Regions from separate parts of the Streptomyces xingningensis genome, predicted to be linked through region 1. Evidence: riboswitches for the same ligand, from Rfam matches in the RefSeq annotation. Region 1 holds a riboswitch; each other region holds the start of a gene.
What was found. Region 1 has a riboswitch for cyclic di-AMP ahead of ABCR83_RS16230 (M23 family metallopeptidase). Riboswitches for the same ligand answer to the same signal wherever they lie in the genome.
Positions count from the first base shown of each region.

Region 2: it holds a riboswitch for cyclic di-AMP, as region 1 does, so the genes downstream of both, ABCR83_RS06715 (transglycosylase family protein) here and ABCR83_RS16230 (M23 family metallopeptidase) in region 1, are expected to answer to the same signal.
Region 3: it holds a riboswitch for cyclic di-AMP, as region 1 does, so the genes downstream of both, ABCR83_RS09825 (C40 family peptidase) here and ABCR83_RS16230 (M23 family metallopeptidase) in region 1, are expected to answer to the same signal.
Region 4: it holds a riboswitch for cyclic di-AMP, as region 1 does, so the genes downstream of both, ABCR83_RS25640 (M23 family metallopeptidase) here and ABCR83_RS16230 (M23 family metallopeptidase) in region 1, are expected to answer to the same signal.

Region 1 covers NZ_JBDJPF010000027.1:33,780-37,930, forward strand. Annotated here, with positions in the region: gene ABCR83_RS16215 (cold-shock protein) at 1-194, shown strand, start outside; gene ABCR83_RS16220 (DEAD/DEAH box helicase) at 344-1,789, shown strand; partial or broken gene ABCR83_RS16225 (SpoIIE family protein phosphatase) at 1,880-2,212, shown strand; cyclic di-AMP (ydaO/yuaA leader) riboswitch at 2,393-2,538, shown strand; gene ABCR83_RS16230 (M23 family metallopeptidase) at 2,550-3,611, shown strand; gene ABCR83_RS16235 (MFS transporter) at 3,725-4,151, shown strand, end outside.
Region 2 covers NZ_JBDJPF010000008.1:61,712-65,862, forward strand. Annotated here, with positions in the region: gene eno (phosphopyruvate hydratase) at 1-1,036, opposite strand, end outside; gene ABCR83_RS06715 (transglycosylase family protein) at 1,354-2,091, opposite strand; cyclic di-AMP (ydaO/yuaA leader) riboswitch at 2,096-2,289, opposite strand; gene ABCR83_RS06720 (transglycosylase family protein) at 2,550-3,563, opposite strand; gene ABCR83_RS06725 (cytochrome P450 family protein) at 3,677-4,151, opposite strand, start outside.
Region 3 covers NZ_JBDJPF010000013.1:73,979-78,129, forward strand. Annotated here, with positions in the region: gene ABCR83_RS09815 (TolB family protein) at 1-671, opposite strand, end outside; gene ABCR83_RS09820 (YchJ family protein) at 855-1,253, shown strand; gene ABCR83_RS09825 (C40 family peptidase) at 1,324-1,800, opposite strand; cyclic di-AMP (ydaO/yuaA leader) riboswitch at 1,806-1,958, opposite strand; gene ABCR83_RS09830 (endo alpha-1,4 polygalactosaminidase) at 2,135-3,175, opposite strand; gene ABCR83_RS09835 (carbohydrate-binding protein) at 3,514-4,151, shown strand, end outside.
Region 4 covers NZ_JBDJPF010000059.1:9,930-14,080, reverse strand. Annotated here, with positions in the region: gene ABCR83_RS25650 (M16 family metallopeptidase) at 1-405, shown strand, start outside; gene ABCR83_RS25645 (M16 family metallopeptidase) at 441-1,808, shown strand; cyclic di-AMP (ydaO/yuaA leader) riboswitch at 2,012-2,168, shown strand; gene ABCR83_RS25640 (M23 family metallopeptidase) at 2,182-2,985, shown strand; gene ABCR83_RS25635 (GntR family transcriptional regulator) at 3,160-3,879, shown strand; gene ABCR83_RS25630 (HPr family phosphocarrier protein) at 4,035-4,151, opposite strand, start outside.

The DNA.
Region 1 (4,151 bases):
GCACCGTTAAGTGGTTCAACTCGGAAAAGGGCTTCGGCTTCATCGAGCAGGACGGCGGCGGCCCCGACGTCTTCGCCCACTACTCGAACATCGCCTCCAACGGCTTCCGTGAGCTGCTCGAGGGCCAGAAGGTTTCCTTCGATGTCACCCAGGGCCAGAAGGGCCTGCAGGCGGAGAACATCGTCGGTATCTGACGAACCTCGCGGCCTCGCGGCCGCACCGGCAATGGGGCGCGCACCTGAGGTGCGTGCCCCATTGCTGCCCCCGCACTGCGCGCCCAGGCTCACCCGGATCGTCGGAGCCTCCCCATCGGGCGTGCCACCCCTTGAGGGAAGGTCCCCGAATGACTCGCTCCACCCGTCCCACCCGTCCCACCCGCTCCCGTGGCGCCCAGCCGTCGGGCCGCCGTCCCGCACCCGTCCAGGGTGAGTTCGAGACGCCCGTCGCCACCACCCCTGCCCTTCCGCCGACCGACTCCTTCGCCGCGCTGGACATGCCGGACGCCCTGCTGGCCACCCTGACCCGGGAGGGCGTCACCGAGCCCTTCCCGATCCAGGCCGCGACCCTGCCCAACTCGCTGGCCGGCCGGGACGTCCTCGGCCGCGGCCGCACCGGCTCCGGCAAGACCCTGGCCTTCGGCCTGGCGCTGCTCGCCCGCACCGCGGGCCGCCGCGCGGAGCCCCGGCGGCCGCTCGCGCTGGTCCTGGTCCCCACCCGGGAGCTGGCCCAGCAGGTCACCGACTCGCTCACCCCGTACGCGACCGGGGTGCGGCTGCGCATGACCACCGTGGTCGGCGGCATGTCCATCGGCCGCCAGGCCAACGCGCTCGCCCGGGGCGCGGAGGTGCTGGTCGCCACGCCCGGCCGGCTCGCCGACCTCATCCAGCGCGGCGACTGCGCGCTCGGCGACGTGGCGATCACCGTCCTCGACGAGGCCGACCAGATGGCCGACATGGGCTTCCTGCCGCAGGTCACCCGGCTGCTGGACCAGGTCGCCCCGAAGGGCCAGCGGATGCTGTTCTCGGCGACCCTGGACCGCAACGTCGACCGCCTGGTGCGCCGCTTCCTCACCGACCCGGTGACCCACTCGGTGGACGCGTCCGTCGGCGCGGTCGCCACCATGGACCACCACCTGATCCATGTCATGGACGACAGCTCCAAGCGGGCCGCGGTGACCCGGATCGCGGCCCGCGAGGGACGCGTGATCATGTTCGTCGACACCAAGCGCGGCGCGGACCGGCTGGCCAAGCGGCTGCTGTCGGAGGGCGTCCGGGCCGCCGCACTGCACGGCGGCAAGAGCCAGCCGCAGCGCAACCGCACCCTGGAGCAGTTCCGCACCGATCAGGTCACCGCACTCATCGCGACCAATGTCGCGGCGCGCGGGATCCATATCGACGGCCTCGACCTGGTGGTCAACATCGACCCGCCGGTGGACCACAAGGACTACCTGCACCGTGGTGGCCGCACCGCCCGCGCGGGCGAGTCCGGCACGGTCGTCACGCTCGTACTCCCCGAGCAGCGGCGGGAGATGACCCGGATGATGGCCACGGCGAAGATCACCCCCAATGTCGCCCGGGTCAAGCCGGAGGACGCGGAGCTCGCCCGCATCACGGGCGCGCGCGAGCCGAGCGGGGTGCCGGTGGTCATCGCCCCGCCCGCGCCCCGCCCCGCCCCGGCGGCCACCCGCACCCGGACGTCCGCCAACGGCCCGTCGCGCGGCCGGGGTTCGAGCGGCAGGCGCCCCCGGCCCCGTCGGCGGTCCGCGGCCCCCAGCCCGTCCGCCGACTAGGAGTGTCCGGATGGGCCGGCACCGGCCCATCGGGACACCCCCGGGGCCACCGTCCTGCGCCTGGCCAACCGAGGCCATCCGCCACCCCTGTTGCTCCACCCGGACGGCTCCGCCGGCGAGGCGCGGCCGTGCTCGCCCGCGCCGCCGCTCGGCCTGGGGGAGTTGGGGGAGCGGCCGGACCAGGTGGAGGAATGAGACTTCCCGCCGGGGACCACCCTGCTCCTCTGCGCCGACGGGGTCACCGAGGCCCGGGACGCCCGGGGTGTCTTCTACCAGCCCCAGGAACGGCTGGGCGGGCGGCAGTTCAAGAGTCCGGACACGCTCCTCGACCGCCTGACGGCGGACGTCGCCCTCATGCGGGCGGTCGGACGGCGGATGACATGGCCGTGTTGGCGATCCGGCGCGGCGACGGTCCGCACTTGATCAAAAGGTAGCCGGGGCCGAAAAGCGGCCGGCGAGCACCTGATGGGCAATCAAGCGGAATCGTTCCAAGGACTTGCCAAGTGGCCGATGGATTCACGCTTTCGGCTTGGAATCCACCCTGCCTGTCTATTAACGTTCGATAACGTAGTGCGGTCGTCAACCGTCGCAAGAGACGGCACCGCATTGCCGTCGCCGAATCCCGCCACACGACACGCAAGGGAACCGGGGAACCACCAACCCTGGGGTGCATCGGGCCGTCCGGCCCGTAGGAGACCTTCCTGCTCCGAACCCGTCAGCTAACCCGGTAGGCGAGAAGGAAGGAAAGGAGAGCGCCTCCGTGGCGTCCAACAGGTCTATCTCCGTTGACAGTTCACCTGACAGTTCATCTGATGCGCCCTACCGGGGTGAGCCGTGGGGTGAGGGCGACCCCGAGGCGGACGCCGAGGGGCCCTCGGTTCGCGGCAGGCACCGGGTTCCCAAGCAGCGCGGCGGCTCGATGGCCCGCAGCGGCGCGGTGCTCGGCGTCGGGATGATCGCGGCGGTCGGCGCGGGCGGCCTGGCGAGTGCCCAGGAACGCCCGGCGGCGGCGATATCCGTGCCGGACCCGACCGGAGAGTCCCCTTCCGACGACGCCGACGACGCGGCCGCCCCCGCCGAGGAGGCCGTCCAGGACGCTCAGGATGCCCGGGACGCCGGGGAGGCGCTGCGCGCCCGCATCCTCCAACAGGCCGAGTTCCAGCGGACATCCGCCCTGGACGCCACCGATGCCGCCGACGCCGCCGGGCACCGGGCGCAGGAGCGGGCGGCGGCGGACGCCCGGCGGATGGCGGCCGCCGCGCAGACCGCGGCACAGCAGGCCGCCACGCAGCAGGCCGCCCACCCGGCCAAGCCGAAGCCCCACCACCCGCACCCCACCACCCAGCCCAAGCAGCACGCGACGCATTCGACACACTCGACGCACTCGACGCACTCGACAAAGAGTTCGAGCAAGCAGCATCACCACGGCAGGTACACCCTCCCCGTCGCCTCCTACACCCTCACCGCCGGCTTCGGCCAGTCGGGACACCGCTGGGTGCACCGCCACACCGGCGAGGACTTCGCCGCCCCGACCGGCACCCCGGTCCGGGCCGTGGGCGGCGGCCGGGTCACCCACGCCGGGTGGGCGGGCGCCTATGGCTACCGCATAGTGCTGCGCCTGGACGACGGCACCGAACTGTGGTTCTGCCACCTGTCGTCGATGGTCGTCACCTCCGGCAAGGTCGCCGCCGGCACCGTCATCGGCCGCGTCGGGGCCACCGGCAATGTCACGGGCCCGCACCTGCACCTGGAGGTCCGACCGGGTGGCGGCCACCCGATCGATCCACTGCCCTGGCTGCGAGCGCGGGGGCTCCGCCCGTAGTACGCGGGAGGGCGGGGGCTCGCGGCGCCAACCGCGCGCCGCGCCCTCCGCCCGCACCCCCATTCCGGAAATTTGCCGCGAATGTTCCGAGCGCGATCGGGAACTCAGACAATGTGACGACCGCGACCATCAGCACCTCCGTGCCCGCGCGCCTGGACCGGCTGCCGTGGTCACGCTGGCATTGGACCGTGGTGATCGGGCTCGGCACGGTCTGGATCCTGGACGGCCTGGAAGTCACGGTGGTCGGCAACATCGCCGGCCGCCTCTCCGAGCGGGGCAGCGGTCTGGTCATCACCGGCGCCCAGGTCACCGGCCTGGCGGCGGCGCTCTATGTCGCGGGCGCCTGCACGGGCGCCCTCTTCTTCGGCAGGCTGACCGACCGCTTCGGCCGCAAGCGGCTCTTCATGGTCACCCTCGCCGTCTATCTGAGTGCCACCGCGCTGACCGCGCTCTCGTTCTCCTCCTGGTGGTTCTTCGCCTTCCGCTTCCTCACCGGCTTCGGCATCGGCGGCGAGTACGCGGCCATCAACTCGGCCGTCG
Region 2 (4,151 bases), on a different contig from region 1:
GGGTCTCGGTGAGCGAACCGATCTGGTTGACCTTGACCAGCAGGGCGTTGGCGGCGCCCTCCTCGATGCCACGGCCGAGGCGCTCGGGGTTGGTGACGAACAGGTCGTCACCGACGAGCTGGACCTGGTCGCCGAGCTTCTCGGTGATGGTCTTCCAGCCGTCCCAGTCGTCCTCGAACAGCGGGTCCTCGATGGAGACCAGCGGGTACGCGGCGACGAGCTCCGCGTAGTACTCGGTCATCTCGGCGGCGGTGCGGCTCTTGCCCTCGAAGGTGTAGACGCCGTCCTTGTAGAACTCGGAGGCGGCGACGTCCAGCGCCAGCGCGATGTCCTGGCCGGGGGTGTAACCGGCCTCCTTGATGGCCTCGAGGATGAGGTCGAGGGCCTCGCGGTTGGAGCCGAGGTTCGGGGCGAAGCCGCCCTCGTCGCCGAGGCCGGTGGACAGGCCGCGGCCCTTCAGCACCTTCTTGAGGGTGTGGTAGACCTCGGTGCCCCAGCGCAGCGCCTCGGAGAAGGACTCCGCGCCGATCGGCGCGATCATGAACTCCTGAATGTCCACATTGGAATCGGCGTGCGAGCCGCCGTTGAGGATGTTCATCATCGGAACGGGCAGCAGGTGCGCGTTGGGGCCGCCGAGGTAGCGGAAGAGCGGCAGGTCCGAGGCCTCGGAGGCGGCGTGCGCGACGGCCAGGGAGACGCCCAGGATGGCGTTGGCGCCGAGCGAGCCCTTGTTCTCGGTGGCGTCCAGGTCGAACATCGCCTGGTCGATCAGGCGCTGCTCGGTGGCGTCATAGCCGACCAGCTCCGGACCGATCTGCTCGATGACGGCGAGCACGGCCTTCTCCACGCCCTTGCCCAGGTAACGGTTCGGGTCACCGTCACGGAGCTCGATGGCTTCGAAGGCGCCGGTCGAGGCACCGGACGGCACGGCGGCACGGCCGGTGGAGCCGTCGTCGAGGCCGACCTCGACCTCGACCGTGGGGTTGCCTCGCGAGTCGAGGATCTCGCGAGCTACGACGACGTCGATGGACGGCACGAGGGTCTCCTTCGTGGGTGTCTGGAGTTCTGCAGCACGAGCCTAACGGGCCCCGGAGGCTCCGCCCGCCGCCGGACCGCCGCCCAAACCGAAAAATGGCACAAACGCCGAGATCACGGGAGGAATGGTCAGCCGTTGTGTTCGCTGAGCGAAGAAGCGGGTGCGCTTCGCGCGCCCGCACCCTTCACAAACATCCCGCACCCTTCACAAACATGGCGGATCGCAAACATGGCGGAGCCCCGCTCCGATGCGGCTCGGGGGTAGACGCATCGGAGCGGGGCGATCCTGCTCACACGTGAGGGCAGGGGTCTCCCGGGTCAGCTGAGGTGCAGCTTCTGGCCCGGGTAGATGAGGTCGGCGTTGTCCACGATGTCCTTGTTGCGGTCGTAGAGCTTCTCCCAGCCGCCCTTGACCTTCTTGGCCTCGGCGATCTTGGCGAGGGTGTCGCCTTCCTTGACCTGGTACTCGCCGTCGCCCATCTTCACGGTCTTCGGGGCGGCGTGCTTGGGCGCGGCCTGGCGCGGGGCCGGGGTCTCGTCGTCGCCGTCGTCCGCCTTCGGGGCGGCGTGCTTCGGCGCGGACTGGCGCTCGCTGCGGTCGGCGTGGCTCTTGGTGGAGGTGCCGCGCTCGCTGGAGCCCGAGGACTTCTTCGAGGACGAACCGGAGGTGTCGACATCGGCGGCCGGGCCGCCGGAGGTCAGGCCGCCCTCACCGGCGCAGCCCCAGGCACCGGGACCCTGCGCGGCGAGGAGCTTCTCGGCGACGGCGATCTGCTGGCTCTTGGACGCCAGGTCGGCGCGCGGGGCGTAGCTGGTGCCGCCCATGGCCTCCCAGGAGGACTGCGAGAACTGCAGGCCACCGTAGTAGCCGTTACCGGTGTTGATGGACCAGTTGCCGCCGGACTCACACTGGGCGACCTTGTCCCAGGTGACCACGGAAGCGGCGTGGGCAGACGTGGCGGCCATCAGCGGGGCCGCGACAGCGGCACCGGTGACACCGGCCAGCGTGGCGATGCGGACGGCCTTGTTCGGACGACGATGCTTGCCCTTGGACATAAGTCGGTTTCCTCACCGGCGCCTACGAGGTGAGCTGTCGGGTTCGGACGTGAGTTGCCCGGCCGAGCGGCTTGCGCGTGCTCGGCTTCACCCCTAGCCGTCCCGGCTCGTCCGGTCGGCGATCCACGATCGCGACTGACGGTCCGTTACGGCGCCCTACCTTGGTTCCCCCGCTCCTGCCTACGGCGCTTGCGCGACGACTCCCTCGGTCGTTGGCAGGATTCGGCGTGACGACCGTGGTGCTCGCGGTGGCGAGCGGTGACGACGTTAAGCACAGGCGGCCGAGGTGTTCAAACCCTCCTTTTCAGCCACCGACTGACTTCACACCCCTCCGTAACCTGCTGTTTTCGCAGGTGGGAGGCGGTTAATCGAATTCCGGACGGTGCCATTTGAGCCGTTGTCAACGAGACCCATGTCTCACTTTCCACAGGAACGGACATTCGACTCAAACCGTCCCGCTACTTCTTCAGTTCGAGTTGCTGACCAGGGTGGATGAGGTCCGGATCGGATCCGACGGCCTTTTGGTTGTCTCGGTAGAGCTTGTGCCAGCCGCCCTCGACGGACTCCTCCTGTGCGATGGCTGACAGATTGTCACCGGGGCGCACGGTGTAGTCGCCCGCCTCCGGCGTGCCCGTACGGGCTTCCGTACCACCGCGCGAGGCGCGGTCCGCGCCCGAACGCGGCGGCTCGGCACGGTGCTTGCCCGTCCCCGCGCCCGCGCCCGCCCCGGCGCCCGGGTCCGACGGTGCGCTGCCGCCCGGGTCCGCGCCGGTGCCGCCGGGCGTGTGCCCCTGGGCCGGGGCGGGGTCCGCCGAGGGGGTACCGGCGGGCGGAGTCACCGGGTCCGCCGCCGGGGGCTTGCGGTGCTTGCCCTCGGGCTGGTCGCCCTGCTGTTCGGCGGGCTGCTGCGGCGTGGACTTGCCGGGCTTTGACGCACCGGAACCGGAGGCCCCATCGGGGTTCGGGGTCCCATCGGGGTTCGGGGTCCCGGAGGCGGACGAGGGGGGTGCGGGCGCCGGGTGTCCGGGCTCGGCCCGATGGGCCGGCGCCAGCTCGGGCGCCTGGGTCGAACCCGGATTCACCTCCGGCGTCGGCCCGTTCGCGGCCAGGCCGGAACCGATCGCGCAGCTGGGCCAGGCATACGGTCCGCGGGCCTGGAGGATCCGCTCGGCGACGGCGATCTGCTGGGCGCGACTGGCCATGTCGGGCTGCGGCGCATAGGACGTACCGCCGTTCGCCTCCCACATCTGACGCGTCATCTGCAACCCGCCGTAGAACCCGTCGCCGTTGTCGGCGCTCCACAGCCCGCCGCTCTCGCACTGGGCGACGCGGTCCCAGGTCGCGGCGTCGGCGGCGGTGGCGCCGGTGGCGGCGAACAACGGCATGGCGATGCCGGCACCCGTCACCCCCGCGGCGACCACAACGGCGGGTATCTGACGGGGCCGACGATGTCGGCCTGTCCCGGAACGCATCTGATGACCTCTCGTTGGCGGCTGATATGACCGTCGAACATAGCGACGGGCTCCGGGAGTCACAACCCGGTGTAGCCGGAGTCACGGGGCGATAAAGCCGAGTTGACGTACAGTCATCCGGTTCGTGGGGTGAACTCGACCGGCAGCGTGCGCAGCCCCCGCATGATGAGCCCGCCACGCCAACGCAGTTCCTCCGGCCGGACGGCCAACCGCAGGTCGGGGAGGCGGCGCAGCAGGGTCGCGAGTGCCGTCCGGCCCTCCAGCCGGGCGAGCGGAGCGCCCAGGCAGTAGTGGATTCCGTGCCCGTAGCCGAGGTGCTGATTGTCACGCCGGGCGAGGTCGAGGGTATCCGGTTCGGCGAACCGTTCGGGGTCGCGGTCGGCCGCGGCGAGGACGACGAGCACCGGGTCGCCCTCGGCGATGCGCTGCCCGCCGATCGTCAGGTCCTGGGTCGCGAACCGCCAGGTCGCCAGCTCCACCGGGCCGTCGTAGCGCAGCAGTTCCTCCACGCCGGTGGCGAGCAGGCTCTCGTCGCCCCGGTCGAGCGCGTGCTGCAGGAGCTCGCGCTGCCCGGAGTTGCGCAGCAGC
Region 3 (4,151 bases), on a different contig from region 1:
GGCGACCAGTTGGGCTGACGGTTGTCGGTGTGGGTGCCGGGCCCGTCCAGCAGCCGGGTCTGCCCGGAACCGTCCCGCCTGATCTTCCAGATGGAGCCGTAGGCGGTTTTGTCGCCGTCTTCGCGCTCCACGCTCTCCTGGAAGGAGATCCACTCCCCGTCCGGCGAGAAACTGGGCTCCAGATAGCCGGACTTGCCCTGGTGCTGGGTCACCCGGACCGGCTGCCCGCCCGGTTTCAGGGTCCACACCTCGTCATGGACCTCCCGGTCCCAGGCGAAGGTCACCCCGCGGGACGGGTGCCAGCTGCTGCCCGGCAGGTTCACCGCGGCCGTGTCGGCCTTGTCGAGCAGGGTGTCCGGTTTCCGGTCCGCCGCATCGGCGTCGAAGGGCAGGACGCGCAGCGCGGCGGCGTCCTTGTTGTAACCCCCCTGGAATTCGGTGAAGAGGAAGGTTTTGCCGTCCGGGGAGAAGGCAGGGTTCTGGACGCTGAGCTTCTCGCCCGCTCTGCGGAGCAGCTCGGCCCCGTCACCACGGGTCTCCGCCCGCTTGTGGGTGGGCTTGGACGGACTCGACGCTCTCGGCTCCGAATCGCTTTCGGCCTCGGACCGAACTTCGCATGCCGTCAGCACCAGGACGGCCAGGAACATGGAGGGAATCACACGACTGCGCACCGGAGTGACCCTAGTCGAGTCAACTCACGGGAAACAACGGCAACTTGAAGAACTTGAAGAACTCGGGAAACAGGCGAGGCCCTGTCGTATGACGTCGTATGACATGGGATCCGATATCCGGTTCGTACGCCATCCGGAAGGCCCGGTGCACGGTTCTGCGGGCGTCTTGGGCACAATCATCAGGTGTCCAAGAACAGCACCATCGGTCCCACCTCACCCTGCCCCTGCGGGCTCGACGCCGACTATGCGGAATGCTGCGGCAGTCTGCACAGCGGGCAGCGGCAGGCGGCCACCGCCGAGCGTCTGATGCGCTCGCGTTACAGCGCCTTTGTCGTCCACGATGCCGCGTATCTGCTCCGCACCTGGCATTCCAGCACCCGGCCGCCCGGCCTGGACTTCGATCCCGGGATGCGGTGGACCGGGCTCGACATCCTCGCCACCGGGGACGGCACGCCGTTCCACCACGAGGGCACCGTCGAATTCCGGGCCCATTTCCGTGCGCACGGAAAGTCGGACGCGCAGCACGAGCTCAGCCGTTTTGTGCGGGAAGACGGGAAGTGGGTCTACCTGGACGCCGCCTGACCGGCACTTCGGGGGCGGCCTCCTCCCGTGGGGAGGAGGCCGCCCCCGATGGCCGGGGAAGCGGCTTGGGTCAGCGGACCCGCCCGTACCAGACGTTGTTGGTCCAGATCTTCTCCAGCCGGACCTTCTTGCCGGTGCCCGGGGCGTGCCAGATCTTGCCACCCCCGGCGTAGATGCCCACGTGGTAGACGTAGCTGCCGGAGTGGAAGAACACCAGGTCGCCGACGCTGCGGGAGCCCCGGGACAGATGCCGGGTGGCGTTGTACTGGTCGGCGGCCACCCGCGGCAGCCGCTTGCCGGCCTTCTTGAAGGAATAGAGCGTCAGGCCCGAGCAGTCGAAGCGGTTGGGGCCGGTGGCACCCCACTGGTACGGGGAGCCCTGCTTGGACGCCGCCACCTTCACGGCCTTGGACCCGGGGGTCGCCGCCTGCGCATCGGCGGCCATGCCCGGCAGGAGAACGGATGCCGCGACGGTGGCGGCGGTGAGGGCCGATGCGGTTCCGGCCCGGGAGATGAGCGCGGGTATTCGAGGCAACGCAGAAGACATGCCAATAGCCCTTCGTCATCCGCCTGCGAAAGATGACCTGTCGGGTTCGGACTGGCGAAGTTGCCCGGCCACCGCTGTGGCTTCACCCCTAGAACCACCGCCATCGTGGTTCGTCGTGCCTGGGTCTCCCGCTCCTGCCGATCCAACGAATCAGTTCCGCATCCGGAGCGGCGGCAGGATTCGGCGTCCGCCCGGATCGCCCCGCCTCGGTGACGGGTGCTGTTGTTCGGTGCATGATCCTGCACCATCAACCGGCAAAATCCAGAGCGGAAATGGCAGTCTGTGAGGTTCTTCACGTTGGGCGGGGGCGGTTTCCCGCCCCCGCCGACGGGGTTCAGCAGGGACGGCGCCAGGCGTTCAGACCGAGCTTCTTCTGCATCGAACTGAGGTGAAGATTCTTGGCCATGTCACAGAACTCCCCTGGTGACAGGTCGTATTCGACATGGAATACGGCCTTGTTCGCCCGCACAAAGGGGGTGAGCTTGTCGCACTCCTCGTACTGCGCGCACTGCTCGTTGACTTCAAAGTCGAAGTCCTTCACCAGCTGCGGAATCTGATCCAGGTCGTTCTTGAGCCCGATGGCGAGTCCTCGCTCATGCGCCAGGCTCGCGACCATCCGGTTGTAGGCGAGCTGGTGCTCGCCGGTGAGCGGGAAATCCGTCTTGTTGCGGAACCCTTCGGTCAGATCCGGCTCAATCGCATCGAATCCCTTCTTTTTGCACATGTCAAAGCGCTTCGCCATGATCGGACGCAGGGCGTCGATGCGGCGGATGTCCAGCCACTTCTCCCCCTTCCATCCCTCGACGTCCGCCCCCAGCAACTCCCGGGGGAAGGAGCCATGGTCGGGGCGGAAGTCCTCATAGGCGCCCACATTGATGTAGCAAATGGCCTTCCGCTTCTTGCCGTGCAGCTGGTCGACGACCTTCGCATCGTTCTCGAAGCCGTCGATGTCATAGACGGGGACATCCACGGAGGTGTCGACCTTCCCGTCGAGCTGCCACTGCCAGGGAGTTCCCGGCCGGGGCTGCCAGCGACCGCCGGAGGCGGTGGTGGTGGGCGGCGCCGACGAGGGTCCGGCGGACGGCGAGCTCCCGCCGCGCGTCGGGGTGGCATGCCCCGGCTTCGGTGAAGTGTGCCCGGGCTTGGGCGATTTGCCGCCGGAGGCCAGGGGGGCGGCATGGCCGTCGGACTCCGCCGGTGCACTCGCGGCCGTCTCCGCCGCGTCGGCCGAGTCCGAGGAGTCCTTCGCTCCGTTGCAGCCCGCCAGCACCAACACCCCGGCCACGGCCAGCAGTCCGGCACGGGCGGGTACCCCGATGCCCCGGCGGCGACGCGCCGGGGGTATCGCATCCCCGTCAGAGGTTCGGTCTGCCATGGATTTTCTCCTTTTTTCGGTTTTCCGGCAGGCCAATGACACCCATGGACACCATGATGACCCACCCTGCGCACTTGTGATCAGCGCGCCACTGGGGCACACCGTAGACCACGTGTCGGGAGCGCGCTCAGTCAACTCCCGTGAAAGCAGAGTCATTCGGCGGCGAGTGACGGCATCCTGAGCCCCGGGTCACCTGGGACCGCTGAGCCCCTTGACGCGGAGGTAATTGTCATGGACATTGCCCCTGCTTGGGGTTCGGGCTCGCCATGGACCATCAGGCGTCCGACCCCGTGCTCCCACCCCCCGCCGTACCCACCGTTCGGTCCCGGAGGAGCCAGATGAACAGACATCGGACCCCCTTGGTCGCCCTGCTGCTCTGCGCACTCGCCGCCCTGGGGATCGCCCCCGCCACCGCACACCCCGGCCCTGCCGCGGGCCACCCCGCCGGCCCGCCCGTCGTCCGCACCCCCGACCCCGATGCCCCGCACACCGGCATCGTGACCGGAGCCCGCGAGCCGGGCCGCTCCCCCGCTCGCGAACGGGCGGTCCGCGCCTTCGAGGAGAGCCGGCGCTCCCAACGCGAGGCCCAGGCGGGCCACTTGGACATATCCGCCAATATCACCCACAACTGGTGGGGAGTCTTCCCCCAGCCGGGCACTCACGACGGCATCATGGCCACCCACACCGTCGACCCCGGCTACCGGGTCACCGACGCGGAGAACTTCACCTACGCGCCCACCACCAAGGCCCAGAACTCCTGCATGGAGATCGTCACCTCCTACTGGAACAGCGGCGACGAGATCTGGGCCTGGGACTGGTGCGGCTCCCCCGGCGGGCCCGCCAAGATCCTGGCGATCGACTCGGACTTCCTGGCCAAGTACACCGCGGGCAGCGGCGGACCGTACGCCTACACCGTGCAGCTGGTGCGTGACGACGCGGCCGCCAACACCTGGTCCGGGTATCTGTACAACCACCG
Region 4 (4,151 bases), on a different contig from region 1:
TGGCTGGACGTCAAGGCCTCGGCCGGGGTGGAGGTGCCCGCCATCGAGGCGGCCGTCGACGAGGAGCTGGCCCGCTTCGCGCTGGAGGGCCCGACCCCGCAGGAGATGGAGCGGGCCCAGGCCCAGCTGGAGCGCGAGTGGCTGGACCGGCTCGCCACCGTCAGCGGCCGGGCCGATGAACTGTGCCGGTTCGCCGTGCTGTTCGGCGACCCGCAGCTCGCCCTCACCGCGGTCCGGCGCATCCTGGACATCACCCTCGAGGAGGTGCAGGCCGTCGCCAAGGACCGCCTGCACCCCGACAACCGCGCCGTGCTGGTCTACGAGCCGGCCTCCGGCGCGGACACCGCCGCCGAAGCCCCCGGCGCCGCCGCCGAGAACGCACAGGAAGAGGAGACGGCCCAGTGAGCGACGCCGTAGCCGCAGGCACCACCAGCCCAGCGATGGAGTTCCACCCCCGGCCACAGCCGGGCGCCGCGACCCCCTGGGCCTTCCCGGCCCCCGAGCGCGCACAACTGCCCAACGGCCTCACCCTGCTGCGCTGCCACCGCCCCGGCCAGCAGGTGGTCGCCGTCGAGGTCATCCTGGACGCCCCCCTGGACGCCGAACCCGCCGGGCTCGACGGCGTGGCCACGATCATGGCGCGGGCCTTCTCCGAAGGCACCGACAAGCTCAGCGCCGAGGACTTCACCGCCGAGCTGGAGCGCTGTGGCGCCACCCTCGACGCCCACGCCGACCACCCCGGCGTCCGGGTCTCCCTGGAGGTCCCGGCCTCCCGGCTGCCCAAGGCCCTCGGCCTGCTGGCCGACGCCCTGCGCGCCCCCGCCTTCCCGGACAACGAGATCGAGCGCCTCGTCCGCAACCGCCTGGATGAGATCCCGCACGAGCTGGCCAACCCCGCCCGCCGGGCGGCCATGGCGCTGTCCGCGGAGCTCTTCCCGGCCGACTCGCGGATGTCGCGCCCCCGCCAGGGCACCGAGGAGACCGTCGAGCACATCGACGCCGCCTCCGTGCGGGCCTTCTACGAGGCGCACGTCCGCCCCGCCACCGCGACCGCCGTCATCGTCGGCGACTTCACGGGCGTGGACCTCGACCAGGCCCTGGCCGACTCGCTCGGCGCCTGGACCGGCTCCACCGCCGAGCCCCGGCCCGTGCCACCGGTCACCGCCGACGACACCGGCCGGGTCCTGATCGTCGACCGCCCCGGCGCAGTGCAGACCCAACTGCTCATCGGCCGGATCGGCGCCGACCGGCACGAGCGGGTCTGGCCCGCCCAGGTGCTCGGCACCTACTGCCTGGGCGGCACCCTCACCTCCCGGCTGGACCGGGTGCTGCGCGAGGAGAAGGGCTACACCTACGGCGTGCGGGCCTACGCCCAAGTGCTGCGCTCCGCCCCCGATTCCACGGGTGCCGCGATGCTCGCCATCAGCGGATCGGTGGACACCCCGAACACCGGCCCGGCGCTGGAGGACCTGTGGGCGGTGCTGCGCACCGTCGCGGCCGAGGGCCTGACGGACGCCGAGCGCGATGTCGCCGTGCAGAACCTCGTCGGCGTCGCCCCGCTGAAGTACGAGACGGCGGCGGCCGTCGCGGGCACCCTCGCCGACCAGGTCGAGCAGCACCTGCCGGACGACTTCCAGGCCCGGCTGTACGAACGCCTCGCGGAGACCGGCACCGTGGAGGCCACCGCGGCCGTCGTCAGCGCCTTCCCGGCCGGCCGTCTGGTGACGGTGCTCGTCGGTGACGCCTCCGAGATCCTGGAGCCCGTCAAGGCGCTGGGGATCGGAGAGGTGACGGTCAGCTCCGCCTGACGGAGGCTCAAGGGCCGGACGGACAGGGAGGCGCAGGGGCCATGGAGGCTCCTGCGCCTCCCATATGCCCGATGTGGGCACGGCGGTTGCACGCCATCCCTGTGGCGTGTGTCACTAAATCGTGGTTCCGTTTGCCGTTCGAATCTGACGCCGATTAGCTTCTGTGCGGCAGTCCGTCAGATCGGAGCCGCACCCGCGGCCCCGGGCAGCCATCGCCGAGTCCCCGTACGGCGCGAGCCAGGGGAGCCGGGGAACCACTTGTTCCCTGGGGTGAATCGGGCCCCTCTCCGGAGGGCTCCGTAGGAGACCTTCCTGCTCCGAACCCGTCAGCTAACCCGGTAGGCGAGAGGGAAGGAAAGGATCAGCCGCGCTTATGGCGTTCACCCGTCCTACCGGGAAACACCGTCGTCCGAGCCGTGCCGTGCGCGTCAGCGCCAACATAGCGGGCATAGCCACCCTCACCGCCACGGGTGTGGCCGTCGGCGTCGCCGCTCCGGCCTTCGCGGCCTCCGACGACTCTCCGCTTCACGAGGACACCGGCCTGACCCAGGCCATTGTCATCACCGACGACGTGGCCCAGAACGTCGGTGCGCAGGCCGACACCCAGCGCGGGGCCGCCGACCAGGCCGAGGCGAGGCACCAGGCGGAGGTGGCCGCCAAGAGGCAGGCGGCGCTGCTCAAGAAGCGCGCGGACGAGGCCAAGCGGAAGGCGGACGCCGAGCGCGCCGCCAAGGAGCGTGCCGCCCGCGAGGAGGAGCGCAAGCGCCTCAACACCTTTGTGCTGCCGATCGACGGCTCCTATGTCTCCACCGCCTACCAGGCGACCAGCGGACTGTGGTCCTCCGGCAGCCACACCGGTGTCGACTTCCATGCCGAGTCGGGCACTTCCGTGCACGCGGTGGGCGCGGGCACCGTGGTCGAGGCCGGCTGGGGCGGCGCCTACGGCAACAACATCGTGATCAAGATGGCCGACGGCACCTACACCCAGTACGGCCATCTGTCGTCCATCGGCGTCTCCGTCGGCCAGACGGTGACCCCCGGCGAGCAGATCGGCCTCTCGGGCGCCACCGGCAATGTCACCGGCCCGCATCTGCACTTCGAGGCGCGTACGGCTCCGACCTACGGCTCGGACATCGACCCGGTCGCCTATCTGCGCGCGCACGGCGTCGACATCTAGTCGACATCCAGGCCCCATGCCACACTTCGCGAAGGCCCCGGCCCCTTGGCCGGGGCCTTCGCGCATGGCCAAAAATATCCCTGGGATCTCCGGGGCCATCGGAAATCGCACGTGATTGCAATAGAGTCGGCCGAGTTCTCTGAGCAGCGGAGGTTCGTCCATGCGGGACGGCTCGTGAATGGTGCTGGCGAAGCGGTGCACGAGGGCCGCGGGATTTCCGCGCACGCCGTGTGCACGGCGATCCGTGACGACATCGTCGCCGGGACCTTCCCGCCCGGCGCCCGGCTCATCGAGGACCTGCTGGCCCGTCGCTACGGCGTCTCCCGGGTGCCGGTGCGTGAGGCTCTGCGCACCCTCGCGTCCGAGGGCTTTGTGGTCACCCGTCGGCATGCGGGCGCCTGTGTCGCGGAACCCACCCGGCAGGAGGCGGCCGATCTGCTCGATGTGCGTGCCCTGCTCGAACCGCTGGGCGCGGCCCGGGCCGCACAGCGCCGCACCGAGGCGCACCTGAAGGTTCTGCGGGGGTTGGTGAGGCTCGGCCGGGAGCGCGCCCGCACCGGGCGGACCGGCGAGCTGTGCCCGCTCGGCGACTGGTTCGACGAGACGCTCGCCCAGGCCTGCGGCAGCCCCAGCCTCGCCGCGCTCCTCACCCAGCTGCGGCGCAAGATCGCCTGGGTGTACGCGGCCGAGCCGCCCGCGCGCCCGGTGGAGACCTGGGAGGCGCACGGAGCCCTCGTCGACGCCATCGCCAGAAGGGACGCGGAACGGGCGCGGGCGCTCGCCGCCGCGCGCGCCGGGCGTTTTCCCGGGGAATTCAGGTTGTGGCGGCCGGCCGGGGGAGTCGGCGAGCAGGGCCGGAAACGGCCTGTAAACACGGCGAGCGCTCGTTCTTAACAAACGGGCGCTATTCCTTGATAAAGACCGGCCGGGAATTGTGGCGGTTCCCGGCCGGGTAGCCGCGCGCATGGTGCGCGGCAACAGCACAACAGCACAACGGGGCCGCGGCGGCCCCGACCGGGGCTGCCACGGCCCCGTTGCGGGCCGTCGGCTCAGACGGTCTCCGGAAGCTCCTCGAGCCCCTCGGCGACCAGCTTCGCCAGCCGGTCGAGCGCAGCCTCGGCGCCGTCCGCCTCGCTGGCCAGCACGATCTCCTCGCCGCCCTGGGC